Regions from separate parts of the Mesorhizobium sp. WSM4806 genome, predicted to be linked through region 1. Evidence: predicted binding sites of a transcription regulator. Region 1 holds the regulator's gene; each other region holds the start of a gene.

Region 1 (9,724 bases):
CGCCGGCGGCGTTTCCGACTGGAACAAAAGATGGTCGGCATCCACCTTGCCGTCATAGATTTCGATGTTGACCGGCAGCAGCGGCGTCCGGCTGAGCGCGGTCTGGAACAGGTCGCGGGCGCGGAACGCCGCACAAAGCAAGCCTGTTGTCGAGGATCTGGACGCATCGATGCCGTCCGCCGCGGTTTCGATGTTGAGCCGCACGAAGACCAGGAAGCCGGTGAAGGTCTGCGCAGCACCTGTTTCCTGGCCTAGCTGCACGCGCCCGCTCGCGTGCTGCTGGTTGTCGGCCATCGCCCTTTCGATCGCCTCGCGCCGCACCGGTTCGGTGAACATGTCGTAGCCGATGCCGGATTGATTGGAAGGGTCCAGCGGCTCGAACAGCGTGATGGGCGCACGCCATGGCAGCGTCGTCGTGGCCGGATAGATCGCATCGCTGACGCCATAGTCGTGCAGGATAGCACGCTCGACCGCTGCCTCGTCGCCGGCTCTCACCAGCCGGAGAAAGCCGATGCCGCGCAGGCCGGCGAAATTGTCGTTGATACCCAGCGCATCGAAGAACGCCTTGAACTCGCCCCGCGAAATGTCACCATTGCGAGCCTCGAACAGCGCATGTGTCGATCGCAGCAGTGACAGATGCAGGTCGATGCGGCTATCGATCCGGTTGAGGGCGTCGTCCGCCGTCGCCTCGAATTTGATGCGCGCCGCTTCCTGGGTGGCGAAATAGGCGAATCCCGCCATTGTCAGGCTGATCAGCGCGACGGCAATGAACGCGACGATCGGGAAGAACTTCTTCAAATTGCTGCTGCGACCCATGGTTTCCCATCTTATGGGCAAGTCCCCGTGGCAACACAATGGCGCGGCCAAACCATCATGACGGCTGGCATATCACATGACAGGTATTTGACGCTTCAGGCGGCGATCTTCAGCGCGCCTGGTCCCGGAATGGCGCCGGGCGGGCACTTGCCCAGAATGATCATGCCGAGCACCTCGTCCTGAGTCACGTCGCCGGTGCGCGCCGTTCCAACGACCCGGCCATTCTTTATGACGCAGACGCGGTCGGCAAGCTCGAACACATCGTGGATGTCATGGCTGATCAGGAAGATGCCGATGCCGTCGGCCTTGAGCTGCATGACCAGTTCGCCGACCTGCGCCGTTTCCTGCGGTCCCAGTGCCGCCGTCGGCTCATCCATGATCAGGATGCGGGCGTTGAACAGGATGGCGCGCGCGATCGCCACCGACTGCCGCTGGCCGCCCGAAAGCTTGACCACCGGCTCCTTGAAACGCTGGAAGCGGGGATTGAGCCTGCCCATCACCTTGCGCGCCTCGGCCTCCATGGCGCCATCGTCGAGCGTGCCCCAGCCGGTCATCAGCTCGCGGCCGAGGAACAGGTTGGCGGCGGCGTCGACATTGTCGGCGAGCGCCAGCGTCTGGTAGATCGTCTCGATGCCGTATTTCTTGGCGTCGCGCGGATTGGCGATCGAAGCCTCCTCGCCATTGACGAAGATTTGGCCCGAATCGCGCTTGTAGGCGCCGGACAGGATCTTGATCAGGGTCGACTTTCCCGCACCGTTGTGGCCGAGCAGCGCCACGACCTCGCCCGGGAAAAGGTCGATCGACGCATCGTCGACGGCGCGAATGCCGCCGAAGGCAATCGAGATGTTGCGCATGTCGATCAGTGGCGTGGGAGCAGTCGTGTCAGCCATGATCGTTCCTTTCCATGGTTTTGCCGAGCATGATGCTGGACCGAAACGGATGTCCACTTTTCGCTGATTCGGACCTTCGGCTCGGGATCATGCTCAGACCCGCTTGCGGTAGACGGTGTCGAGCCAGACGGCGACGACCAGCACGGCGCCGACGACGACGCTCTGAAGCGGCGAATCGATGCCGAGCAACACCATGCCGGACTGCAGCGACTGCATCAGAAGCGCGCCCAGCATGGCGCCGAGCACCGTGCCGGAGCCGCCGGCCAGCGACGTGCCGCCGATGACGGCTGCTGCGATGACCAAGAGTTCGTCCAGCGTGCCCAGCGCATTGGTCGCCGCATTGAGGCGGGCCGAAGCAATTGCCGCGCTGATCGCGGCCAGAACGCCCATGATCATGAACACTTTCATGGTCACCCAGCGCGTGTTGATGCCGGCGAGTTCCGCCGCTTCCGGGTTGCCGCCGATGGCAAAGACGTAGCGGCCGAAACGGGTGCGCCGGGTGATGAAGGTCATGACGATGCCGACTGCGACCGCGATCAGCACCGGTATGGCGATGCCATGGGCGAGGAACAGCCCGCCTTCGGGGATGGTGATGCCGTTCCGCTGGGCGTATTGGCGAACGATGCCGATCGGCCAGGGGTAGGAATTGGCGATCCAGACGGCGCCGAGGATGGCGGCGCAGGCGACAACACCAAGCAGGCTCTCCGCCCAGACCGGGCGCAACGGAAACTTGAAGCGCTTGCGCTGCGACCGGCCGTTGAGCAGCATCAAGGCGACGGCCACACAGGCGAGAATGCCGACGATCCAGCTCGCGGTCGCCCCGATCGAGCCACGCGGCCCGCCACCCATCAGCTGGAACGTGGCATCGAGCGGCGCGACGGTGCGCCCGCTCGTCATCAGCCACGCCATGCCGCGCCAGATCAGCAGGCCGCCCAGCGTCACGATGAAGGCCGGAACCTCGAGATAGGCGATGATGAAGCCCTGAAGCGCGCCGATCATGAGGCCGAGCGCCACGCCGGCAGCCAGTGCGATGACCCATATCCAGGGATTTCCAAGCTGGAATCCCATGACGCGGATGAGGAATTCTGCCTGCGCAACGCCCATCACCATGCCGATGACGCCTTCGACGGAGCCGACCGAAAGATCGATGTTGCGCATCACGATGACCAGCACCATGCCGGTCGCCATGATCGCGACCGAGGAAGTCTGCACCGACAGGTTCCAGAGATTGCGCGGCGTGAGGAACAGCCCGCCCGACAGGATGTGGATTCCAACCCAGATGATCAGCAGCGCGCCGACCATGCCGAGCATGCGTATGTCGAGCTCGGTCGCCTTGAGGAAGCGGCCGAAGGGGCTGAGCTCGGATTCACGCGCCCGATCAGCAACCGGCGTGTTGGAAGTCGTGTCGGTCATGATGTCCTCCCACCGTTGCCGTCTGCCGCGGATGCCGGAAGCAGCTTAGAAATTACCCGCGAGACGCGGAAAAACAACTCTTTTGAAAAAAACGCCGCGGCGTGAAGCCGCGGCGTTTCAGGTTTTTTTGGCGAAGGCGGATCAGTTGCAGACCGGGACGGTGCCCGCCGCCACGCCGGCGCAGACCTCTTCCTGCTTGATCCAGCCGGCGTCGATGACGACGTTGAGATTGTCCTTGGTGATGGCAACCGGCGTCAGGAACAGCGACTTGACGACATTGCCGCCCGGCGTGGTGAAATCCTTGACGCCGGCAATGTCTGTCATCGGCTTGCCGTCGGCCAGCTGCGAGGCGATCTCGGCGGCGTTCTTGCCGAGCTCGCGCGCGTCTTTCCACACCGATACGGTCTGTGTGCCGAGCGCGATACGGTTCAGCGCGGCATGGTCGCCGTCCTGGCCCGAAACCGGGACGGATCCGGCCAGGCCTTGCGCCGTCAGCGCCGCGACGACGCCACCGGCGGTGCCGTCATTGGCGGCAACCACCGCATCGACCTTGTTGTCGTTGGCGGTCAGGAACTGTTCCATGTTCTTCTGGGCGTTGGCGGGAAGCCAGCCGTCCGTATAAGCCTCGCCGACATTCTTGATCTTGCCGCTGTCGATGGCATCCTTGAGCACTTCCATGGAACCGGCGAACAGGAAATCGGCATTAGGGTCGGCGCCCGAGCCCTTGATGAAGACGTAATTGCCTTCCGGCGCCACCTTGAACACTTCGCGGGCCTGCATGCGGCCGACTTCCTGGTTGTCGAAGGTCAGATAGAAGACGTCCTTGTTCTCGATCAGCCGGTCATAGCCGACGACCGGAATGCCTTCGTCCAGCGCCTTCTGCACCGCCGGACCGATGGCCGAGGCATCCTGCGCAAGGATGATCAGCGCGTTGGCGCCCTGCGAGATCAGGCTTTCGACGTCGGTCAGCTGCTTGCCTGGATTGGACTGTGCGTCAGCGGAGATATATTTGTCGCCGTCGGCCTCGATCGCCGCCTTCATGGCGGCTTCGTCGGTCTTCCAACGCTCTTCCTGGAAGTTCGACCACGAAACGCCAATGACCTTGTCCTTGGCCTGCGCGGCCGACGCGAGCGTCAGCGACATGGCGACCCCCGCCAGAATGGCGGCTGCGAATCTCTTCATGATATTCCTCCCTGCGCCGCGTAGGGCGCGACCAACTGGCCCGAAGGCCGGCACAAAGGCTCTATTTTTTCGAGCCTCGAAAAAATACTGGTCCAACGCGGAAGCACTGTCAACACCAATTCTGATGGATTTTGACGTCCTGTCGGGCTTTTTTTCGAGGCTCGGAATAAATAATGACAGCCCCTTCTGCTTCTGCCAGTATTTGTCCGGCATACCGACGGCTTCCGATTCATGAGCGGCCGCGGCAATGAGGAGGAAAAAAAATGTCGGTGGGAATCCGTCATGACGATCTGCGCCGGCGCAACCGGGCGATGGTGATTTCGGCCGTGCGCCGGGCAGGCCAGCCGTCGCGGACCGAGATCGCCGCGACCACCGGCCTCAGCCATTCGACCATATCGGCGATCTCTGCCGACCTGATCCAGGAAGGCATCCTGGCCGAGAGCAAGGCGAGCGAGACGGTTTCGTTGAAACGCGGCCGGCCGCAGGTCGGCCTCAGCCTCAATCCGCAAGCCGCTGCGGTGTTGGCCGTCGTGTTGTCGCTGAATTTCCTGTCGGTCGCCGTCATCAATTATGCCGGGCAAGTGGTCGCCGAGGAACAGCGCCGGCTGGACACGCTGACCATGTCGCGTGACGCGCTGATCGACGAATGTGTCGCCATCGTCCGGCGCCGGCTCGAAGATCCCGACCTCGATGTCCAAAGCGTCGCCCGCATCGCGCTGGCGATCCAGGGCATCACCGATTCCCACGCGCGCGCCATGTTGTGGTCGCCGATCACGCCGCAGACGAACATCGCCTTCGCCGACATTCTGGAACGCGAGTTCGGCATCCCTGCCATCATGGAGAACGACTGCAACATGATGGCCGTGGCGCTGCGCTGGCGCCACCCGGATCGCTACCGCGACGATTTCATCGCCATCCTGCTCTCGCACGGCATCGGTATGGGGCTGGTGCTGAAGGGCGAGCTGTTCACCGGCACCCACTCCTCAGGCGGCGAATTCGGCCACATGATCCATCGGCCGGGCGGCGCGCTTTGCCGCTGCGGGCGGCGCGGCTGCGTCGAGGCTTATGCCGGCAACTACGCCATCTGGCGCAACGCAAGGCTGTTGAGCGAGAACGCCGAGCCGGTCGCCGATGTCAGCGACGCCGACATGCGGGCCTTGGCGGCCCGGGCGCGCGAGATGGACGGACCGGAGCGCGAAGCCTACCGCAAGGCCGGCGAGGCGCTCGGCTTCGGGCTCGGCAGCCTGTTTGCGCTGATCGATCCGGCGCCGGTGGCCATGGTCGGCGCCAGCGCTGCCGCCTTCGACCTGATCGAGCCGGCCCTGCGCGAGGCCATCGCCCAGACCGCCGGCGGCCAGCATTCGGGTTCGATTTCCTTCGACACCGAGCCGAACGAGCTGCCGCTGATCCGCGAAGGTTGCGCCATGCGGGCGCTAAGCTTCGTCGACCAGGAGATTTTCGCGCCGAGCATCCAGGCACGAGCCGGCTCGGTCGGAAAGAACGTGGCTTGAAGGATTCCCGGGTCGCGACTTGGGGTGTGTTGAGATTCAGGTCAGGCCGAGTCGAGAATGGTGGGTTCCGAGAACCGGAGCGGAGCGTACTTTTGGGTACGTGAGCCCGCGCATGACCCCGAAATCGAGATCGATTTCGGAAAGGTCGTGCGCAAAATCAAAGTTCTACAGCGTCCTTTGCGTGCCCAACAGGGCGCGCGGCGCTGTAGGTAAGCGCAGGAAGCCGCCGTTCGCAGGCCGGCATCACCTGAATATCAGCACATCCCTAGCTAGTCTTCCCTGATCGCATAGCCGGCGCCGCGGATGGTGCGGATGACATCGGGCATGCGACCATTGTTGACCGCCTTGCGCAACCGGCCGACATGGACGTCCACCGTGCGCTCGTCGATGTAGATCGTCTCGCCCCAGACATTGTCGAGCAACTGACTGCGCGAGAAGACCCGGCCCGGGTGGCGCATCATGAATTCGAGCAGCCGGAATTCGGTCGGCCCGAGCCGGATCTCGCTCTTCTTGCGATAGACCCGGTGCGATTCACGATCGAGCATGATGTCGCCGACCTTGAGCACGCTGGACAGCACTTCCGGCTTGGCGCGGCGCAGCAGCGCCTTGACCCTGGCCATGAATTCCGGTGTCGAGAACGGCTTGACCAGATAGTCGTCGGCTCCGGTCGAAAGGCCGCGCACCCGGTCGCTCTCCTCGCCGCGCGCGGTCAGCATGATGATCGGCAGCCGCTCGGTTTCGGGGCGCACCCGAAGGCGCCGGCAAAGCTCGATGCCGGAAACCGCCGGCACCATCCAGTCGAGCACCAAAAGATCGGGCACGTTTTCCTGCAGCCGGATTTCGGCCTCGTCGCCGCGCGTCACCACCTCGACCTGATAGCCTTCGGATTCAAGATTGTAACGGAGGAGGACGCCCAGCGGCTCTTCATCCTCCACCACCATGATGCGCGGCGCGATCATCGGCCGGTCACTCCTGTCATGTCGCCGGCGCCGACATCGTCGTTTCGTCGAGCTTCGGGCGATCCGCCGGCAATTGCTGCCCGGTCACGACAAAGTAGGCGTTTTCGGCGATGTTGGTGACGTGATCGCCGATACGCTCGAGATTCTTGGCGCAGAACAGAAGGTGCGTGCAGGCGGTGATGTTGCGCGGATCCTCCATCATGTAGGTCAGGAGCTCGCGAAAAACCGCCGTGTATTTCACGTCGATCTTCTGGTCGTCGGCGCGCAGTTCCTTCAACGCGCCGGCATCGCGCGACACATAGTGCTCGACCACGCCGCGCAGCTGCACAAGAACGAGGTCCGCCATCGCGTCGATACCGTGCGACAGATTACGCGGCGTCGCGCTCTGCCCGACTGCGCTGACCCGCTTGGCTATGTTCTTGGCCAGATCGCCGATGCGCTCGAGATCGCCCGCCATGCGGATTGCGCCAACCACGGCGCGCAGATCCTGCGCCATCGGCTGCCGCTTGGCGATCAGCGTGATGGCGCTGTCATCGAGTTCGCGCTGCCGCGCATCCATGATGGCGTCGTCCGAGACGACGCGCTGCGCCATCGCATTGTCCGACGCAAGCAACGCGCGGATCGAGGCCGCGACCATTGCGGCGGCGAGCTCGTCCATGTCGCGGATCAGCCGGTCGATGTGCTCCAGTTCCTCGTCGAAAGATGCGACGGTGTGTTCACCCATGGTGCTGTCCTCGTGTTCGAAATTCGCCGGACCGCTCAGCCGAACCGGCCGGTGATGTAGTCCTGGGTGCGCTTGTCGTCGGGGTTGGTGAACATCTTGTCGGTCGCGCCCTCCTCGACCAGATAGCCGAGATGGAACATCGCCGTGCGTTGCGACACGCGCGCCGCCTGCTGCATCGAATGGGTGACGATGACGATCGTATAGTTCTGGCGCAGTTCGTCGATCAGTTCCTCGACGCGGGCGGTGGCGATCGGATCGAGCGCCGAACAGGGCTCGTCCATCAGGATCACTTCCGGCGACACCGCGATGGCGCGCGCGATGCACAGGCGCTGCTGCTGTCCGCCGGACAGTCCGGTACCCGACTCGAGCAGGCGATCCTTGACCTCGTTGAACAGGCCGGCCTTCTTCAGGCTCGATTCGACGATGCCGTCCAACTCGGCCTTGCTCCTGGCCAGGCCGTGGATGCGCGGACCGTAGGCGACGTTTTCGTAGATCGACTTCGGAAACGGATTCGGCTTCTGGAATACCATGCCGACGCGAGCTCGCAGCTCGACGACATCGATTTTCGGATCGTAGACGTCCTCGCCGTCGAGCGTGATCTTGCCGCTCACCCGCGCGATATCGATGGTGTCGTTCATTCGGTTCAGGCAACGCAGGAACGTCGACTTGCCGCAGCCCGATGGCCCGATCAACGCTGTCACCTGATGCTCGCGGACATCGAGATCGACGTCGAACAGAGCTCGCTTCTCGCCGTAGTGAACAGAGACCTTTTCGCCCTTCATCTTGATCGAAGGGGCGTTGGTTGCGCTGCTCAGTTTCTGCTCGACGCCGGCTTCCGTCATGATGTTCATATCCTCTACTCCTTACCAGCGCCGCTCGAAGCGCCTGCGCAGTATCACCGCGATGGCGTTCATGATGACCAAAAACACCAGCAAAATCAAAATCGCCGCCGAAGTCTTCTGCTGGAACCCCGCTTCCGGGAAATCCGCCCACATGAAAATCTGCACCGGCAGGATCGTCGCGGGATCGGTGAAGCCGCCGGGAATGTCGACGATGAAGGCGACCATGCCGATCATCAGCAACGGCGCGGTTTCGCCGAGCGCATGCGCCATTCCGAGGATGGTGCCGGTCATGATGCCCGGAATCGCCAGTGGCAGGACGTGATGGAATACGGTCTGGACCTTGGACGCTCCGATGCCAAGCGCCGCCTCGCGGATCGAAGGCGGCACGGCGCGCAGCGAAGCGCGCGAGGCGATAATGATGATCGGCAGGGTCATCAGCGCCAGCACCATGCCGCCGACCACCGGGGCTGAGCGCGGCATGCCGAAGAAATTCAGGAATACGGCAAGTCCAAGCAGGCCGAAGACGATCGAAGGCACCGCCGCCAGATTGTTGATATTCACTTCGATCATCGTCGTCAGCCGGTTCTTGGGCGCAAATTCCTCAAGATAGATCGCCGCTGAAACGCCGATCGGGAAGGCGATTGCGAGGGTTACGATCATGGTCAGGAACGATCCGACGACCGCGCCCCAGACACCAGCCAATTCCGGCTCGCGGCTTGCGCCGGTGAAGAAGAAGATCGAGTTGAACCGGCTTTCGATCAGGCCGGCGCTCTTCAGCGTGTCGAGCCAGACGATCACCTTGTCCGAAATCTTTCGCGATGCTTCCGGCGTCTCGATGACGCGCAGGAATGCCTGGCCGCTCGCGGCGGGCGCCGTGCTGTCCAGCGCCTCGATCACCGTGCCTTTTGCGATCACCGTGCCGTTGGCCGCAGACGACAGCGAGGTCAGCTTGACCGTGCCGCCATTGAACGCGACCAGCAGCGACGACGCGCCGCTCGTCAGCGTAAACATGCCGTTTTCGCCCTCGGTCGCACCATGGCCGCGCGCCAGCGCCAGCATGGCATCGTCGCCGAAGGTCAGATCGATGTCGCCGCTGGTTTCCGAAGGCGTGACGCTTGTCGAAATCGCTTCGTCCGAACCGACGTCGGCAAGCAAACCCTTGAGATAGAGGTCGGCAAAATCGTCAACTGGAACCGCATAGTCCACCGTTCCTCCGAGCATCCCCGGATCAGCCGCAATATCCTTGCGCAGGAACACGCCTGTGCCGGTGGAAATCAGCCCGCGCAGCAGGCGCTTGTCCTGGCGGCTCTTCACATCCGGAAATTTTGCCGTAAGCGCTTCCTGAGCGATGGCGTCGTAGTTCACTTCGTCGAGTTTCGCCGGGTCG
Region 2 (9,724 bases), on a different contig from region 1:
CCCGGTCGGCGTCTGCAGCAGTGACGTCATCGCGCGCACCCTTCGCGGTCCGCGCAACGGACGAGGCCGGGTCGGTTTCACTTGCCACGCGCTCGATGATGCGGCGCGATTCGTCGTCGCTGTCCTGGCGTCCCGCCATGGCTATGCCCTGTTTTCGCAGCGACTTTAACCTGTTCGCCCGGTCAATCACAGGGCCTGAGAGTGAATGCCAAAGCACCAGCAGCGCCCCAGGTTGAGGTCATGTTCTTGCGCGCGGATTGTGGTAATGCTTCGCCCGTCAGTCTTGTTGAGGGATTTTCCATGCCTGCCCTTTCCTCCCCTTTCGTCTTCCGCAACCTGCCGGCCTTGCTGATGATGGCGATCGTGCTGCCGCTGCTGGCCGGCTGCGGCTACAACACAATTCCGACGGCGGAGGAAAACGCCAAGGCCGCATGGAGCCAGGTGCTGAACCAGTACCAGCGCCGCGCCGATCTCATTCCCAACCTGGTCGAGACGGTCAAGGGCTATGCGGCGCATGAGAAGGATACGCTCGATGCCGTGGTCGAGGCGCGCGCCAAGGCGACGCAGGTGACGGTGACGCCCGACACGCTGAGCGATCCGGAAGCGGTCAAAAGATTCCAGGACAGTCAAGCCGGCCTGACCAGCGCGCTGTCGCGGTTGCTGGCAGTGGTGGAGAATTATCCCGACCTCAAGGCCAACCAGAATTTCCTGGCGCTGCAGGCGCAGCTCGAAGGCACCGAGAACCGCATCTCGGTCGCCCGCCGCGACTATATCGAGGCGGTGCGGGAGTATAATCTGACGCTGCGGACCTTCCCGTCGGTGATTTGGGCGACCCTGTGGTTCCGCGGCAATCAGCCGTTCGCCAACTTCACCATCGAGGAAGACAAGATGCAGACGCCGAAGGTCGATTTCGGTACGCAGCAGGGCGGGTGATCGGCGCTTAGCGAGCGCAGTTCCATTGACCTTGTACTCCGTCCCACCCCCCTCTGTCCTGCCGGACATCTCCCCCTCAAGAGGGGTGGGACGGAACGCAAGCCCTGCATTCCTGCCGGTTGCTCTAGCCCTTCTCTACTTAGCCCTCTTCCTCCCCCTCGCCACCCTTGCCGCCGAATTGCCTGCCCTGACCGGGCGGGTCGTCGACAATGCCGGCATCATCGACGCCGCAACCGAGGCGGCGCTGACCCGCAAGCTTGCGGATTTCGAGGCCGAGAGCTCTGACCAGATCGTCGTCGCGACGCTTCTTGGCCTCGACGGCGAGGAAATCGAGCCCTACGCCAACCGGCTGTTCCGCGCCTGGAAGCTCGGCCAGGCGGGCGAGGACAATGGCGTGCTTTTGCTGGTCGCCAAAGACGACCGCAAGATGCGCATCGAGGTCGGCTACGGGTTGGAAGGCACGCTGACCGACCTGCACACCAGGCTGATCATCGAAAACGACATGGTGCCGGCCTTCCGCGCCGGCGATTTCTCCGGCGGCATAATGAAGGCCGTCGACGACATGGTCATGGTGCTGGAAGGCAATCCGGAAGAGCTGGAAGCGCGCGGGACCCGCAACCAGCAGCCGCCGTTCAACACCGACGATCTGTTCTTTGCGATCTTCATAAGCATCTGGGCGATCATCTTCTTCGGCAGCATCGCCGCCTCCATCCTGCCGCCGATCTTCGGCCGGAAGATCGGCCCCGGTCGCTATCGCTGGCTGGGCATGATTTTCGAGCCGGGCCGGCAATCTTCTGGCGGCTGGTCGTCCGGCGGGGGCGGCTGGTCGTCGGGCGGAGGCGGCTCAGGCGGTGGCGGGTTTTCGGGCGGCGGCGGCTCGTCCGGTGGCGGCGGATCTTCAGGAAGCTGGTGAGACACGACATGGCAACTCGACCGATCAGCCCCGAGGATCATGACCGCATCGCGAAAGCGATCCGCGTCGCCGAATCGAACACCGACGGCGAAATCTACTGCGTGGTCGCCTATGCCAGCGACGGCTATTTCTTTCCGGCGGCCTTCATGGCGACGCTGGCGATGCTCGTCGTCAGCCTCGCCGTCAGCTACGGGCTGGAAGCGTGGTGGCTGTCGATCCGCGTGCCGCATTTCGTCATCGCCCAGCTTCTGGCGATGGCCTCGATACTTGTGCTGTTGTGGGCGCTGCCCGGCTTGCGCATCCACCTGGTGCCGAGACGGCTGCGTTACCAGACCGCGCACGCCAATGCGATAAAGCAGTTCCTCGCCCGCAACGTCCACCGCACCACGGCGCGCACCGGTGTGCTGGTGTTCGTTTCGATCGCCGAGCACTACGCCGAAGTGATCGCCGACAGCGGCATCGACAGCCGCGTCGGCCAGGATGTCTGGGACGGCGTCGTCCGCGACCTTACCGCGCATGCCCGCGACGATCGTCTCGCCGACGGCTTCATCAAGGCGATCGAAGCGACGGCTGCGGTGCTGGCCGAGCATTTCCCGGTTTCTTCCGGCGACAGCAACGAACTCGACGACCATCTGGTCGAAATCTGAGTCGCTACGAACGGTTTTTTCAGCACTCAACGGCACGTCTATCGTCTGTGCGAAAGCTTGGGAGCCGCTGACCGGACTCTTGCAATCGGGCGATGCGGGTTTATGGTTAACCAATCATGAAGACGCTGAGCATCGACATCAGGAAAGCCGAGCCGCGCGACGCAAGCGCCATCGCCGACGTGCATCTGCTGGCCTGGCGCGGCGCCTACTCCGGCATCATCCCGCATCGCACGCTGACATCGATGATCAACCGCCGCGGCGCCGACTGGTGGGCGAACGCCATCCGCCGCGCCGCCACCGTCCTGGTTGTCGAGATCGGCGGCAAGGTTGCCGGCTACGCCACGATCGGCAAGAACCGCGCCCGCGAGCTCAAGCAGCAGGGCGAGATCTACGAACTTTACGTGCGCCCGGAATATCAGGGCATCGGGCTCGGCAGCCGGCTATTCTCGGCAGCACGGGCGCGACTGGCAGACCACGGGCTGAAAGGCATGGTGGTGTGGGCGCTGGAGGACAACCAGAACGCGCTCACCTTCTATGCCGGCGCCGGCGGCCGCGACGTCGCCGAGGGAGTCGAGGTTTTCGAGCAGAAGGCTCTGAAGAAGGTCGCCTTCGTCTGGGAGTGACGGCTCGATACCCCTCTCGCCAGCACCCTCAGCCGATTTCAGTACCATTCGCCGCATTGCACCATGCGCCGCTGCCCGCTATCGGTTTCCAATCGAAAGAGGGACAAAAGCCATGCGTATCGAAGCCATCGCCATCGGAAAGAACCCGCCGGAGGACATCAACGTCATCATCGAGGTGCCGATCGGCGGCGAGCCGATCAAGTACGAGATGGACAAGGAGGCCGGCACGCTGTTCGTCGACCGCTTCCTGCACACCTCGATGCGCTATCCCGGCAATTACGGCTTCGTGCCGCACACGCTGTCGGGTGACGGCGACCCGATCGACGTGCTGGTCTGCAACACGCGGGCGCTGGTGCCGGGTTGCGTCATCAATGTGCGGCCGATCGGCGTGCTGGTGATGGAGGACAATTCCGGCCTCGACGAAAAGATCATCGCGGTGCCGTCGCCCAAGCTTACGCTGCGCTACGAGAACGTCACCGAATACACGCACCTGCCCGACATCACCCGCCAGCAGGTGCAGCACTTCTTCGAGCACTACAAGGATCTCGAACCCGGCAAATGGGTCAAGATCGAGGGCTGGCACGACGCCGCCTACGCCAAGAAGATGATCGTCGAGGCGATCGAACGGGCCAAGGCAAGCAAGTAGCCCAGCGCCTGAAATTTGCGGGCAAACTTCAGGCGTAGCGCCGCCCCTCATCCGCCTGCCGGCACCTTCTCCCCGTGAACGGGGAGAAGCCCGCTGACCTCGACCTTGGCGCCCATTCAGCAACGGTGGTAATTGGCGAAACCATTGATGGCTGCGTCTTTCTCCCCGTCACTATACGGGGAGAAATGCCCGGCAGGGCACTGAGGGGCAGCGCTGACCGACGTTACTTTTCAATGCGACGCGCTCCTAATTATCGACGCGGCCGAAAGCGGGTGCGTTGCCGATAACCACACGCTTGTCCTTGCCGCAGGCAAAGGTCCGCGCCTTCTCGTCGGCGAGCTTGCGTGCCTGGTCGTTGGCGCCGGGGTTGCCGGTGGCCAGCACCAGGCCGACGGTGCAGCCTTCATAGGTCTCCGGTTGGCCGACCTTGGCGACGATCAGCACGTCGGTCGGTTTGTTCTCCACCTCGGGATTGCTGATCGAGCGCCGATGAATGACCGCAAACGGGACGGCGCGATCGCCGTTCGTCTCGATGCGCCACTCGAGTTTGGATGCCGCCGAGTTGAAGGCGACAAAACTTTCCCAGACTGGGGTCATGTTGCTGGGCGGAAAACCATAAAACAGCGATTCCCGCGCGTCGTCGTAGGCGATCAGCACCGGGTAGCCGCGATAGCCCGAACAGGCGAGACTGGCCCAGTCGCCGTCGCCTTCCTCCGCTTGCGCGTAGGTCACGCAGTCCTTCTTCCAGTCGAGATCGGTGTAGGCGCTGGAAATGGCGCCGGCCCGGGCAGGCTGGCAGAGGCCGGCGAGGGCAAGCGGGATCAGCAAAAGAGCACGCATCGCGGGCAACTCCGTTTCGGGGCTGCCGCACGGTATCGTCAAACGCTATTTCTTCAAGCTCGCTTCGATCAGCAGGTCGGCATTGCTGGCCACAGACTTCGCCGGTCCGCCGGCCCCGAACAGCTGGCCACTGATATAGGCGCCTTCGATCAGAAGCAGCAGCCCGTCGCCCAGCGTATCGGCGTCGCCGGCACCCATTGCCGCCGCCATGGCGCGCAGGCGTCGGCGCAATTCCTGCTTGTTGGCCTCGCTCACCACGCGGGCCGGGTGGCCACGTTCGGGATATTCGACGGCCGCATTGGTCATGCCGCAGCCGCGATAGTCGGGCTTTTGCGTGCGCTTGCCGATGCGGGTCAGGAAGGCGGCGATCTGCGCGCGCGGATTGCCGGGATGGGCAGCCACCGCCGCGTCGAAGCGGGCCCAGAACTCGAGGTCGTATTGCCGCAGATAGGACGCGGCCAATTCGTCCTTGGAGGGAAAGCTGCGATAGAGGCTGGGCTTGGTGACGCCAGCGCGCCGCACGATCTCGTCGACGCCGATCGCCCTGATGCCTTGCCGGTAGAACAGGTCGCGGGCAACGCGAAGGATTTTTTCGCCCGCGCGGGGCCGTTCATCCGCTTTGATCGTTGGCTCAATGCTTTTCATTCTTGGACGTGCCGTTGCCTGCTTGACAATGTTACCGATCGGTACGTATGCTCCCATGCATTGAAACGTACCGGTCAGTAACATGATAGCTCGATCCCGCCCGTTTGGCCAGCGCTATGCTTTCGTCGTGGTGGCCGTCATTTTCCTGTGCCTGCTGATCGCGGCGGGCCTGCGGTCGGCGCCGGCCGTCATGATGCTGCCGCTGGAGGAGAGTTTCGGCTGGCGGCGCGATGTCGTCTCGCTCGCCGCGGCCATCGGCATCTTCCTCTACGGCCTGACCGGGCCGTTTGCCGCGGCACTGATGGAACGGATCGGGCTGCGCCGCACGCTGCTGGCGGCGCTGGTGCTGATGTCGGGCTCGACGGCGCTCAGCCTGTTGATGACCCAGCCCTGGCACCTGCTTCTCACCTGGGGCGTATTCTCCGGCGTCGGTTCCGGCGCGGTCGCCACGGTGCTCGGCGCCACCATCGTCAATCGCTGGTTCAAGACCAATCGCGGCCTGGTGATGGGGCTGATGTCGGCCTCGGCCGCCACCGGCCTGCTGGTGTTCCTGCCATTGCTCGCCGCGCTCGCCCAGTCGGGCGGCTGGAAGCCTGTCGCCATCGCCATTGCGGTCGCCACCGCCTGCCTGGTGCCGCTGGTCTGGCTGCTGGTGCCGGAACGGCCGTCCGCGATCGGCATGGTGCGCTACGGCGCGGACGTCGACGACGTGCCGCCGGTTGCGCCGGCCTCGCAGGGCAATTTCCTCACCCACACGTTCAGCACGCTGCGTCGTGCCGCCGGCACGCGGGTGTTCTGGTATCTGTTCGCCACTTTCTTCATCTGTGGCTTCACCACCAACGGACTGGTCGGAACGCACCTGATCGCGTTTTGCGGCGACATGGGCATCGGCCAGGTGCAAGCCGCCGGCCTGCTGTCGCTGATGGGCATCTTCGACCTGATCGGCACGACGCTGTCGGGCTGGCTCACCGACCGTTTCGACCCGCGCAAGCTGCTCGGCGTCTATTATGGCATCCGCGGCCTGTCGCTGATCTATCTGCCTTATTCCGGCTTTTCGTCGACCAGCTTGATCATCTTCGCCGTGCTCTACGGATTGGACTGGATCGCCACCGTGCCGCCGACGCTCAGGCTGTCGAACGAGGCGTTCGGCGACCGCAGCGGGCCGATCGTCTTCGGCTGGATCGTCGCCGGCCATCAGGTGGGTGCAGCGGCGGCTGCCTTCTTCGGCGGCACCATGCGTGAATTGCAAGGCAATTACGAACTTGCCTTCCTCATCGCCGGCATGACGGCAATAGCCGCAGCCTGCATCTCGCTGTTGATCAACACCAGCCGTCCGGCCTTCGAGCCGAACCCGCAGGCGGCTTGAGCTGTGACGGCCGAGCGCTAATCTCCCCCTTGAGGGGGGAGATGGCCGCGAAGCGGCCAGAGGGGGTCGGTCCGACCGGGCTCGGCCCCTTATCGCCGACGCAGGAGGTTGGCGCTCCACGCGACACGACCCCCTCTGTCGCCTTCGGCGACATCTCCCCCTCGAGGGGGAGATTCGCCAGCCTGTTGATCGTCAGAAAACCTTCATGGTTTCGAGATGTGCGTGAAACATTGAGGCTGGACCTTGGCGGCGACGTTTAAGCCATCCAGGAGACAGCCATGAACAAGATTTCGCGCCGCGCTTTTGTCACGTCGGCGAGCGCCGCCGGCCTCGTCGGCGTATCGGGCCTCGCGCTTCCCTATTATTCGCGCGCCAATCAGCGGCCCGCCTTCACCCATGGCATCCAGTCGGGCGATGTCGACGCAACCAGTGGCGTGGTGTGGACGCGGACCGACCGCCCTTCGCGCGTCATGTTCGAAGTCTCGTCGACGGAGAATTTCGCCAATCCCTTGCGCCTTGCGCCGCTCGATACGTCGCCGGCCAGCGATTACACCGTAAAGCGGCTGCTCACCGACCTCACCTCCGACCAGGACATCTTCTACCGCATGGTCGCGGCCGATCTTGCCGACATCAACGCCGTCTCCGAGCCGATCGTCGGCCGCTTCCGCACGGCGCCGGCCTCGAAACGCGACATCCGCTTCGCCTGGTCGGGCGATACCGCCGGCCAGGGCTGGGGCATCGACGACACCGGCATGAAGACCTATGCCACGATCGGCAAGCATACGCCCGACTTCTTCCTGCATTCCGGCGACACCATCTATGCCGACGGCCCGATGAAGGACGAGGTCGAGCTGCCCGGCGGCAGCAAGTGGAAGAACAAGGTCCTCATCGACGAAAAGCGCAAGGTTGCCGAGACGCTGGACGAGTACCGCGGCCAGTGGAAGTACAACATGATGGATAAGAACGTGCTGGGGCTAAACGCCATCTGCCCGACCTTCTACCAGTGGGACGATCGCGAGGTGGTCAACAACTGGTCGGATTCGAAGAACCTGAGCGCCGACGACCGCTACTCGGAAAAAAACATCCATGTGCTGGCGGCACGCGCGGCACGTGCCTTCCACGAGATGACGACGATCCGCTACGAGCCGTCGGAACCGGGCCGCGTCTATCGCAAGATCGCCTACGGGCCGCTGCTCGACGTGTTCTTCCTCGACATGCGCTCCTATCGCGGCGCCAACGGTCCTGGCATGCAGGATACGGTGACGCCGCAATCGCGCATCCTCGGCGAACAGCAGATGAAGTGGCTGAAGCGCGAACTGGCAAACTCCAACGCGACCTGGAAAATCATCGCCGCCGACATGCCGCTTGGTCTCGTCGTCTGGAACGACGCCACCAACAAGGCCGGCGCCGAGGCCGTCAGCAATGGCGACAATGGCCCGGCCAAGGGCCGCGAACTGGAAATTGCCGACCTCCTTCGCTACATAAAGAATGCCGGCATCACCAACACCGTCTGGCTGACCGCCGACGTGCACTACACGGCGGCGCATTACTACAATCCCGACAAGGCGCAGTTCCAGGACTTCAATCCGTTCTGGGAATTCGTCTCGGGTCCGTTACACGCCGGCACCTATGGACCCAATGATTTCGACATGACCTTCGGCCCGGAGCTGAAATTCATCAAGGCGCCCACCGCCGAGCAGGGGCAGAACCTGCCACCCTCGGCCGGCCTGCAGTTCTTCGGCCTCGTCGACATCGATGGCGCCACTGAACAGATGACGGTGCGGCTGATGGATCGCGACGACAATGAACTCTACAAGGTCACGCTCGACCCGGTGCATTCGGCGTGAGGGGACTGGGTCACTTTGTATCAATCCTGGGTGACGTCGCGCTGCCCCTCATGGCCCTGCCGGGCATTTCTCCCCCTAAACGGGGAGAAAGTGGCCCGCATCGAAGATTTCGCTAATCGCGAACGTTGCAGAAGGAGAGCCGACATTTCGCGCAGCGGGCTTCTCCCCGTTTACGGGGAGATGAGGGGCTGCGCCGGCGTTGGCAAAACTTCAGGAAGGGTCGATCCGACCTTTCCGACAATGTGCGGAAAGCAGTCCTAATCCGGATAGCAAACGGTCGGAATATTGGGCCAAACAGCGCTGTCGCAGTTGGCGGCCTCCTGCCTTTGCTTGAAGGCGGCGCTGACCGGCCCGGTCACCACCGGGTCGACGCCATCGGGAGCGTCGGCAAACAACTGCTCCGCCGTTCGGGTGTCGGACGGCGGGGCAGGCTCCTTCGACGTCGCGGCCGACTGTGCCACGCCTGCCGCAAGCAGAACGGCGAGCGCAGCCCATGCAAGGATTGGCCGGTATCTGATGCCCGTTTTGCTCATGAAATTTGAACTGTCCCGACCGTGAAAGGTTCCGCTTTGGTTAATAATTCAATTTCACACCAAGACGCTTAAGATTTGGTGACCATCTATTTGGTGGCACGCCTCCTCTTTCGCAATTGCGAAAAACCCTGTATGAGCCGCCCAACCGAAAGAGGCAGCGCCTTTTGGCCTGCTGCCTGCAACGCTCCCGAGACCACAACATGAAAATTCGTAATATCGCGATCATCGCGCACGTCGACCATGGGAAAACCACCCTCGTCGACCAGCTCCTGAAACAGTCAGGCTCGTTCCGCGACAACCAGCGCGTTGCCGAACGCGCCATGGATTCGAACGACCTCGAAAAGGAACGCGGCATCACCATCCTGGCCAAGGCGACTTCGGTCGACTGGAAGGACACCCGCATCAACATCGTCGACACCCCCGGCCACGCTGATTTCGGCGGTGAAGTCGAGCGCATCCTCTCGATGGTGGATTCGGCCATCGTGCTGGTCGACGCCGCCGAAGGGCCGATGCCGCAGACAAAATTCGTCGTCGGCAAGGCGCTCAAGGTCGGATTGAAGCCGATCGTCGTCATCAACAAGATCGACCGGCCGGACGCCCGCCACGTCGAGGTGGTCAACGAAGTGTTCGACCTGTTTGCAGCGCTCGACGCCACCGACGAGCAACTCGACTTCCCGATCCTTTACGGCTCGGGCCGCGACGGCTGGGTTTCGGAAAACCCCGAAGGCCCC
Region 3 (9,724 bases), on a different contig from region 1:
GTCGGCCGACCCGGGCCTGCACTTCAACACGACGATGAACGACTGGCACACCTGCGCCGCGGCCGGTGCGATCCGGGCGTCCAACCCGTGCTCGGAATACATGTTCCTCGACGACACCGCCTGCAACCTGGCCTCGATCAACCTGCTGCCCTATCGCAACGCCGACGGCACCATCGACATCGCTGCCTACGAGCACACGGTTCGGCTGTGGACCATGGTGCTGGAAATTTCCGTCATGATGGCGCAGTTCCCGTCGAAGGAGATCGCCAAGCTCTCCTACGAATACCGCACGCTCGGCCTCGGCTACGCCAATATTGGCGGCCTGCTGATGACCTCGGGCATTCCCTATGATTCCGACGAGGGCCGCGCCATCTGCGCAGCACTCACGGCCATCATGACCGGCACCGCCTATGCCACCTCGGCCGAAATGGCCGCCGAGCTCGGCGCCTTCCCCGATTACGACCGCAATGCCCAGAACATGCTGCGTGTCATGCGCAACCATCGCCGAGCCGCCTATGGCGACAAGGACGGCTACGAGAAACTCGCCGTCAACCCGGTGCCGCTGGTCGCCTCCGACCTGAAGCAGCCGGAGCTTGCCGCCCATGCCAAGGCTGCCTGGGACCGCGCCATCGAGCTCGGCGAGGAGCATGGCTACCGCAATGCGCAGGCGACCGTGATCGCGCCGACCGGCACGATCGGCCTGGTCATGGATTGCGACACCACCGGTATCGAGCCCGACTTCGCGCTGGTCAAATTCAAGAAGCTGGCCGGCGGCGGCTATTTCAAGATCATCAACCGCGCCGTCCCTGAAGCGCTGCGCACGCTCGGCTATTTGGAAAGCCAGATCGCCGAGATCGAGGCCTATGCGGTCGGCCACGGCAATCTGAACCAGGCGCCTGCCATCAACCCCGGCTCGCTTAGGGCCAAGGGTTTTACCGACGACAAGATCGCGGCGCTCAACGCAGCGTTGAAGTCGGCCTTCGACATCAAGTTCGTCTTCAACCAGTGGACGCTGGGTGCCGACTGGGTGAAGGAGACGTTTGGCTTCACCGACGAGCAGCTCAACGATTTCTCGTTCGAGATGCTGCCGGCGCTCGGCTTCTCGAAGAAGGACATCGAGGCCGCCAACATCCATGTCTGCGGTGCGATGACCCTTGAGGGAGCACCATTTCTGAAAGACCAACATCTGCCGGTGTTCGACTGCGCCAGCCCGTGCGGCAAGATCGGCAAGCGTTCACTGTCGATCAACAGCCACATCCAGATGATGGCGGCAGCCCAGCCCTTCATCTCCGGCGCCATTTCCAAGACCATCAACATGCCGAACGACGCGACGGTGGAAGACGCCAAGGGCGCCTACATGCTGTCGTGGAAGCTGGCGCTGAAGGCCAACGCGCTCTATCGCGACGGCTCGAAACTCTCGCAGCCGCTCAATGCCTCGCTGCTTGCCGACGTCGAAGACGACGAGGACGATGCCGTCGAGCAGTTGATCGCAGCACCTGCTTCACAGCGCGCCGTGCAGGTGACCGAAAAGATCGTCGAACGCGTCGTCGAACGCCTCTATCGCGACCGCGAAAAGCTGCCGAACCGCCGCAAGGGCTATACCCAGAAAGCGGTCGTCGGCGGCCACAAGGTCTATCTGCGCACCGGCGAATTCGACGACGGTCGCCTCGGCGAGATCTTCATCGACATGCACAAGGAAGGTGCGGCCTTCCGGGCGATGATGAACAACTTCGCCATCGCCATCTCGCTCGGCCTGCAATATGGCGTGCCGCTCGAGGAATATGTCGAAGCCTTCACCTTTACCAAATTCGAGCCGGCCGGCATGGTGCAGGGCAACGACGCGATCAAGAACGCCACGTCGATCCTCGACTACGTGTTCCGCGAGCTTGCCGTGTCCTATCTTGCCCGCCATGACCTCGCCCATGTCGACCAGTCGGATTTCGACAAGACCGCACTCGGCCGCGGCATCAACGAAGGCAAGGCGACGCCGTTCTCGAAGGGGCTGACCCGCGGCGTCTCGCCGGTCAAGCTGGTATCGGGCATGGGTGCCGACCCCAAGGGGTTCGGCGGTTCAAGTCCCTCTCCCGCTCCCACTCGCTCGGCGCCGACGGCGTTCTCAGGCTCCAATGTGCTGGCGCTGAAGCCGGCCAGCGACGAAGCGATCGCCTATAAGCGAGACTACGAAGAGCGGGCGAAGGAACTGGTCGAGGACATCGTCTACGAGGAGGCAACCGACCCGACTGGGTTGTTCACCGACGATGCCGCAAAAGAAGCGGCCGAGGCCAAGGCGCTTGCCGCTACAAGGCGTCAGCAATCCTTGATGCAGGGCTACACCGGCAACGAATGCTCGGAATGCCACAATTTTACGATGGTGCGGAACGGCACCTGCGAGAAGTGCGACACCTGTGGCTCGACGAGCGGGTGCAGCTGAGGACTAACCGCAACCAGCACCTAGACTTCGAAATGGCCCCACATGGGGCCATTTTCTTTTCCGCACACAACCACAAGCCTCCAACACAACGTACTAAAAACGTCTCAAATTTTGCAATTCATACACTACCAAGCACGATTTTGTGTTAATTCAACCATTTAACGTCAATCTGCGGATTTCCTGTCTGTATGCCCCATACCTAGAAGCGACCTTGTTTTCCGACGCTTGCGCCGCCAACTTTTTTGATCTACATTTGTTCCAGAGGTTAACGGCCTCGTGGAGAGATTAAAATGGCAGGTGAACCGGCAGGCGGCTTCAGCGTTTCTATAAAAAGGGACCGGATTGGCGTTGGAGCGAGAGGTCACAGCTGACGTTGCCATGGCGCTCATAGCTATTATCATGGGCGGCAAACCAACGTATGGGATGGGCCAACCGAATCCAGCGGAGGCGCCCTCAGCGCCAGACGACCCCTACGCAAAGTCGAGCCGCCGACTTTCCCTGCGAGAATTCCTAAATGAAACTCGAGCTACGAGAAATACAGAAAAAATTGTTGCCATCGCGGAGTTTCTAAACGTTCAGGAACAGAAGACGACTTTCAATGGCGAAGATATTAAGGCCCGATTCAAGTCTGCGGCCGAACCAACTCCAGCAAATTTTCCGCGTGATTTTGCACTCGTCCTCAAGAATGGTTGGGTTGCTGAAGATCCCGATGCAACTGGTAGCTACTACGTAACAAAGACTGGTCGTAGCGCGCTTGACGGGCACTTTGGAAATGCCTCACGCGGCGGTGGTTCGACATCTGCAAGAGGATACTCTGGTCGGATCGAGTCCTCCTCGGATAAGGCTTCCTTGGAAGCCCATGGTCGGACGCCTGGCAGCCAACGCCGCCGCAACGGAGGTTCCAAGACAACAAACTGGCGCATCGTAGAAGCCTTGCTAGACGAGCCAGGTCGCGCATCGCTCAAGGATTTCTATAGGGACAAGCGTCCCCGAAATCAGAACGAACAAGTCGCCGTTCTGGCCTTCAAACTAAAGGAGCTTACGGCCAGACCCGGATTCGATGGGCATGAGATCCATACAGCATTTCAGATCGTGAATGCCAAAACACCGCGCAACCTTGTGGGAGTATTTGGCAACATGACAGGATCGGGGCTCGGCAAAGTCATGGACAAGAAGTTCATTGCGAACTTCAAAGCCGAAGACATCGTAAAGCACGATCTGCCGCCGAAAGATGACAAGAAATGATCGAGACTGACACGCTAGCGAGCACCCAAGCTTTTTCCGATGCAGACAAATCACAGCAAGCTGAGATGCTGCTATGGGCCATGACCTGTAATGATACCGGGAAGAGTGGCATCGCCATTTCAGATTTGCGCGACCAGTTCGGAGAACTAGGTTTGGCAAAACCCAATCCCACGAGGCTTAAGGATCATTTCCGCAAGTCTCGCAACGTGCGCTCGGTGAATGCGGGTCGATATAGCCCCACAAGGGAGTTCTCACAGCATATGAAGGGTCAGTTTGGCGAAACGCTACCAGACGCCATGGCTGACTTCGAAATGGACAAGATTCCATTGCCACCTTTCGTAGCGCCAGAACGTAGGGCCGACTTAGCCCGGATGCTTCCCGTCTACGCTCAGCTTTTCCTGCTGGAGAATTCAATGCGCGGGCTCATTGAGAAAGTTCTCAGTGAACACCTAGGACCCGATTGGTGGGAACACGCAGCGAACTCTTCGATGAAGAAGAAAAACGCAGATCGCTCTCAGAATGAGCAGACCAAGAGGTGGGCTCCGACGCGATCGGAATTCGGCCCGTTGTACGCCCTCGACTGGACCGACCTAATAACACTAATGCGCAAATTTCAGCCGCAGTTTGAGAAATATATCGGCGAGATTTCTTTTCTACACCGATACGATGATGCCGGAACGTTCCGAAACATCGTGGCCCACAATGGCGCGCTAAGAAACCAAGATGACTTTGATATTATCGGAATTTACTACAGAGCTTGGATTAAACCAACAGCATAGTTGTGCAATATTTTTCGCTCATGCCTAGCCAATCTCGGTCCACTTGATCCAGATTGAGCTTTCGAATGACGGGCGCGACGGCGCCGGCTCGTCTGCGCGCGCCACAGCAGCTATCGTCGCGGAGGCAACCAGGGCGCAAATCCAGACGACCGATCTGATGGCGCTATTCATCGCTGCATCCTGCCAAAGTGAAGACAGCTCAGGCTACTTCGCCTCGGCCACCATCTCCCGGCTGCCCACCCGCCCGCCAGGCGCGCTCATCGCCGTGGAACACGTTGAGGTCGATGCGGCCTCTCAGCCGTGCACAGGCCGGAGCCGAAACGTCTCCAGAACAGCCATTTGCGGCCGGGATAGACCTTTGAGGGGGCGCCGCCACGGCGCGACCGACGTGCTGGCGGCTCAGGTTTCGCGGAAACCCGCCGCGCATGTCGTCAACGAAAACAGCCGCAGCGAAGATTCTGCGGCTGTCGATGTCCCGTCCGGGAAGACGTCGCGCGGCCGAAACGACCCCACCCCGATCCGCTTCGCGGATCGACCCTCCCCTCAAGGGGGAGGGAAACACCCTCAGTTCACGGCGCTGATGTTGCCGAGGCGTAAAAACAGCGTTTCGCCGGAAGAATCATCGACGCCGTCATTGTCGGTGGCGACGAAGATATCGCCGTTCTTGTCGATGGTGAAACCTTCGACCTTGTCGATGACATAGCCGTTGGTGGCTGATTTCAGGTCGCCGTCGATGTCGCGCACCAGCGTCTTTTCGACCAACGGCAGGTCGCCACCAAGCTTGGCAGGTTTGAAGGCGTCGAGCGCCACCGAATAGACGCGCTTCACCTTGGCCAGATCGCCGATCTGGTTGTCGCGTTCGAGGATGTAGAGCTTGCCGTCATGCGTGGTGATCTCCGACAGGCCCATCCAGCCAGCTTCGGTCGCTTCGAGCGGGTAACGCACCGCCGACCATTCCTTGGCCTTGGGCTTGTAGGCCAGAAGCTTGACCTGGCCCTTGGGATCGTCGGCCCATTCGCGTTGCACGGCCATCACCAGCGTCAGGTCGTCGCCCTCGCCGACCGCAGTAATGCCTTCGAGACCGAAGCGGCTCTGGTGGGCGAGCAGTTCCATCGGGAAGCCGATTTCCTGCTTGATCTCGCCCTTGTCGTCGACGCGCAGGATGGCGTGCGGGACGAGCTTTGCCGGATCGCCTTCATTGGCCAGCCAGAAGCCGCCTTCACCGTCGGCGACGATGCCTTCGATGTCGAGCTTCTGTGCAGGGTGGCCATCACGCGTGACGAGGGTCTTGCCGGTGATCAGCGCCGGCGTCTGGGTGGCATCGATCTCGAAGATCGAGGGCGCGTTGGCGTAGAACGAGTCCGAGGCAGCGAACAGCTTGCCGGTAGAGTCGCCGGCCGCGAGCGCCGAAAGCGCGCCCCAGCCGAGCGGCGTGCCGTCTGCCGTAAGGTTTGCCGTGATCATCGGGTAAGTGGCGGGGCCCTCGGAGCGCTCGTAGATCATCACGTGCGAGCGGGCGAGCCCGTCCTCGACCAGGTCGGCCTCGTTGGCGGTGACCAGGAGATTGCGCGACGGGATCGCGACCAGGCCCTCCGGACCGATGCCGGACGGCAGGATCTGGACAAACCGAGGCTCCGCACCGGTGTCCTTGTAGACGCCGACAACGGAGCCACGCTCCGAAGCGACGAACAGCAGCCTGTCCTCGCCGAACGTGCCGGTCTCGAGACCTTCCGGCTCGACGCCCTTCTTGTTGCGGTCGTCGGGATAATGGCCGGCATTGGCGACCTGGTACTCGAAGGACGAACCGGAATCGTAGAGGACCTCGCCCTTCTTGCTGAAGATCGTGAAGCCGCGCGAGCCGCCCTTGTAGTCGCCTTCGTTGGCAACGACGAGGCGGTCATTGTCGAGCCATTTCACGGCGTCGGGCTCGCGCGCGACGTTTTCGATCTTGCTATCGAACGACAAGGCGCCGTTCTTCTTGGTGTCGATCTTGTCCAGCGTGGCGGAGCCTGCGGAAAAGTGCGCGACGATCGCGCCGGTTTCGGCGTTGACGATGGCGATGTGGTTGTTTTCCTGCAGCGTGACTGCTATCTCGCCGGCCTCGTTGAAGGCGACGAATTCCGGCTCCGGATCTTCCCCAGCGACTTCGGCAATGCCCGCCAGGTTGACGGTTTTCATCGTCGCACAATCAGGCTGGCCTTCGGCAAGCGTGAATATCTTGAGGTCGCCGGCCGGCATCTGCGGAATTTCTCCGTCGTTCAGATCCTCGTCGCGCTCGTTCTCGATGGCGATGGCCAAAAACTTGCCGTCCTTGCTGAACGCCAGCGAGTCCGGCTGGCCGCCGAGGTCGCAGGTGCTTTCGATCGCCTTGGAGGCAAGATCGATAACGGTGAGGTTGCCCGAAGGCCTGGCTTTGCTTTCCGACGTGTTGACGCCGGCCAGCACCTTGCCGCCGATGACCACAACCGAGGTCGGCTCGCCGTCGATCTTGACGATGCCGCCGGCCTTGGGCGCCTTGGGATCGGCGATGTCGATGAAGCCGACCGCACCGAGCGGGCTATCGGAATAAACCAGCGTCATGCCGTCTTCGCTCGCCGTGATGATCTCGGACGAAGTCGGCGTGGTCTTCTCGACATCCGCCGGGAGGTTTCCGGCGAGTGCGAAGCTCGCGACCCGGTTGAACATCATGTCGGCATGGGCCGGCAGCGAAACCGAGGCAGCAAGCGCTGCCGTCAGGACGAAAAGCGCGGAATGGCGGGGCACGGGTGGCGTCTCCTGTTCGAATGGAAGCCACCTGATTGGGGGAACGACATTTCAAAGCGATGACGGATCGATGACACTTCCGCGACAGGCGGTCAGGTCCGTCGATATTCACCTCATGCTGGTCTGCAAATGGACACTTTGTTGGCCGCCTACTCCGCCTCGGCCACCATCTGCCGCCCGCCAACCCAGTTCCGCCAGGCTCTCTCGTCGCCGTGGAAGACGTTGAGGTCGATGCGGCCCCTCACCCCATGCGACAGGCCGGAGCCGGAATACTGCCAGAACACCCATTTGCGGCCGGGATAGACCTTTGACGGGTGCTGTGCCACCGCGCGCAGCCAGAATGGATAGTCCAGAAATGCGCCTCTGAGATTGTCGCGGTAGAAATCAGGCGCGGTGTAGATGATGGGCCGCTGGCCGTAGTGGCGCTCGAGCTTGTCCATGAAGACCTGCATCTTCTCCAGCACCTTTTGCCGCGTCGGCCGCCGCTTGCAGCTGGATTCGCCGTTCCACTCGACATCGATCACCGGCGGCAAGGCGCCCTCGACCCTCGGCACGTTGCGGATGAACCAGTCAGCCTGCTCACCAGCGGTGCGGCACCAGTAGAAGAAGTGATAGGCGCCGCGCTTGAGGCCGGCGGCGTCGGCATTGCGCCAGTTCTTCCTGAACATTGGGTCGAGGTGATCGCCGCCGTCGGTCGCCTTGATGTAGGCGAAGTTCGCGCCCTGCGCGCGCAGCTTCGCCCAGTTCACGTTGCCTTGCCAGCGCGAGACGTCGACGCCGTGAACGGCGAGGTGTCTGGGCGATGCCCTGCCGAAATTGATCGGCTTGGCGTCACGGAACCGATAGCGCTGGACCGGCTCGGCAAGGATCGGTGCTGCCCGTGCCAGCCGCTTCGGCGCCACCAGGGCAATCGGCTCGAGGGGTGGCTCGATGCTTTCGGCGGGCTCCGGAGTGGCCATCGCCACAGTCTGCTCCGTCGCCTCCTCCTGCGCGAAGTCGGGTTCGACATCGGCAGCGCCGACCGACGCCACCGGCGCGGGCGGCCGCACAACCGAACTGGTCGTCTCGCTGGACGGCACTTGCAGCGCGTCGACGCCGGACGTGGACGTGCAGCCGGCAAGGCAAAGTGACGCGATCGAGAAGATGACGACGCCTGATAACCGCATCTGGACCTGTACGCAGAACACAACAGACCGAGGGCAAGACAACGCCGCCGGACAAACCAGTCCGGATTACTAACAAGAAATTACCAACAAAGTTTGAATCAAATTGTTAGGGCAGAGGGGCTGGGTAAGGCGCTCGCTCCATCACCGTAGCGGTGAGAGCCTGGAAACGCCGCAGGACCTTAGGCGCGCGAAGGATCGCCGACGCCTGCAGGCCGCTGCTTAGCCGCACAACCATAGCTTGTGGCAGCTCTCGGCTACCATATGAGCGGGCGGGACGGAGCGGTCGGTGCCAAGGCGATCGGAGTTTGGGCGATCGGTGACGGGATTGACCGACGCATCGTCATCCCGGCGGACCTTTTCTTCAAGCAGCGAGCGAAGCTCGGCCGGCTGCACGCGGTCACGCTCCATCACCAGCTTGACCATTGGATCGCTCAAAAGCTCATCCAGGGTGTTAATTCTGTCATTCATCCGTCGCCTCCTTCGACTGCCGACCCGCAGGCAATAGATAGGCGGCAATGATGGCTCGCCAATGACGCTTTGCCGACTATCTCGTGTCCCGGACGAAAAAAATTTGGGCACGCCCTGCGCCTCAGTTGGGCGGGGGGGCGCCTTCATATTGCGGCAGTTCGTCGTCGAGTTGCACCCAGGGCTGCTTCGAGGCGGTCCAGATATGCATCTGCGGTTTGAACATGGAAGGATCGTCGAGCGAGCCGGAGGTGATGCCGATGATGCCGGCGGAGTCGCGCCGGGAAAACATCGTCGTGCCGCAGCCCGGGCAGAAGCCGCGCTTGAGATCGGGCGAGGAATTCACCGTCGCCACCGGCCCGTCAATGGTCACATCGTCGATACGGAACAGCACGCGGGCGTTGAAGGCCGCGCCCAGCGCCTTCTGGCAAAGCCGGCAATGGCAGACGCGCTCGTTGATCGGCGCGGCCTCAGTGCGGTAGCGCACTGCCCCGCACAGGCAGCCACCCTGATATTTCGCCATTGCCTTAGCCCGTCTTTCTGAAGATTGGCAGGAAGGTAGCTGCCGGGATAGGAGCGTCAATTGAAAAGCTTTGATGGCGCCATCTGTTGGCGTGATGCGGCAGGCCGAATGTACGATCAGGCGCGATGCGCAACGAGCGTCGCCGGCCATCTCGCGGGAGGACGGCCGGCAGGCAGTTGTCAGGCGGTCAGTGCGTTTCTCTGACGATCTCGTCCCAGGTCTTGACCTTGGTCTCGCCATTGAGGAAGGGCAGTGCGGCGGCCACCAGTTCCGGCGCGAAAAACACGTCGTAGTGGGTGCGGTTCGGCAGGATGGCCAAGCGGTTCTGCGACAGGTTCTCGCGCATCCAGCC

What was found. The regulator PhoB, encoded in region 1, activates phosphate uptake and scavenging genes when phosphate is short. The targets are predictions, from matches to a motif close to TGTCATNNANCTGTCAT.
Region 2: AC0L2M_RS27515 (alkaline phosphatase D family protein) is a predicted target of PhoB. The motif match lies at 6,804-6,820, and genes of this name have one in related genera.
Region 3: AC0L2M_RS08035 (esterase-like activity of phytase family protein) is a predicted target of PhoB. The motif match lies at 7,278-7,294, and genes of this name have one in related genera.

Annotation. Positions count from the first base shown of each region.
Region 1 covers NZ_JBVVQZ010000013.1:2,260-11,983, forward strand. The annotation lists gene AC0L2M_RS19805 (CHASE domain-containing protein) at 1-798, opposite strand, end outside; gene AC0L2M_RS19810 (ATP-binding cassette domain-containing protein) at 912-1,706, opposite strand; gene AC0L2M_RS19815 (sugar ABC transporter permease) at 1,800-3,119, opposite strand; gene xylF (D-xylose ABC transporter substrate-binding protein) at 3,261-4,301, opposite strand; gene AC0L2M_RS19825 (ROK family protein) at 4,565-5,812, shown strand; gene phoB (phosphate regulon transcriptional regulator PhoB) at 6,082-6,771, opposite strand; gene phoU (phosphate signaling complex protein PhoU) at 6,788-7,495, opposite strand; gene pstB (phosphate ABC transporter ATP-binding protein PstB) at 7,531-8,346, opposite strand; gene pstA (phosphate ABC transporter permease PstA) at 8,359-9,724, opposite strand, start outside.
Region 2 covers NZ_JBVVQZ010000021.1:60,420-70,143, reverse strand. The annotation lists gene AC0L2M_RS27560 (hypothetical protein) at 1-139, opposite strand, end outside; gene AC0L2M_RS27555 (LemA family protein) at 301-933, shown strand; gene AC0L2M_RS27550 (TPM domain-containing protein) at 1,019-1,846, shown strand; gene AC0L2M_RS27545 (TPM domain-containing protein) at 1,855-2,493, shown strand; gene AC0L2M_RS27540 (GNAT family N-acetyltransferase) at 2,610-3,116, shown strand; gene ppa (inorganic diphosphatase) at 3,229-3,762, shown strand; gene AC0L2M_RS27530 (hypothetical protein) at 4,009-4,602, opposite strand; gene AC0L2M_RS27525 (TetR/AcrR family transcriptional regulator) at 4,648-5,247, opposite strand; gene AC0L2M_RS27520 (MFS transporter) at 5,330-6,613, shown strand; gene AC0L2M_RS27515 (alkaline phosphatase D family protein) at 6,892-8,460, shown strand; gene AC0L2M_RS27510 (hypothetical protein) at 8,718-8,993, opposite strand; gene typA (translational GTPase TypA) at 9,194-9,724, shown strand, end outside.
Region 3 covers NZ_JBVVQZ010000004.1:83,113-92,836, forward strand. The annotation lists gene AC0L2M_RS08015 (vitamin B12-dependent ribonucleotide reductase) at 1-2,431, shown strand, start outside; gene AC0L2M_RS08020 (hypothetical protein) at 2,810-3,676, shown strand; gene AC0L2M_RS08025 (Swt1 family HEPN domain-containing protein) at 3,673-4,455, shown strand; partial or broken gene AC0L2M_RS08030 (hypothetical protein) at 4,623-4,820, opposite strand; gene AC0L2M_RS08035 (esterase-like activity of phytase family protein) at 5,020-7,218, opposite strand; gene AC0L2M_RS08040 (glycoside hydrolase family 25 protein) at 7,368-8,384, opposite strand; gene AC0L2M_RS08045 (hypothetical protein) at 8,604-8,852, opposite strand; gene AC0L2M_RS08050 (GFA family protein) at 8,974-9,372, opposite strand; partial or broken gene AC0L2M_RS08055 (alpha/beta fold hydrolase) at 9,560-9,724, opposite strand, start outside.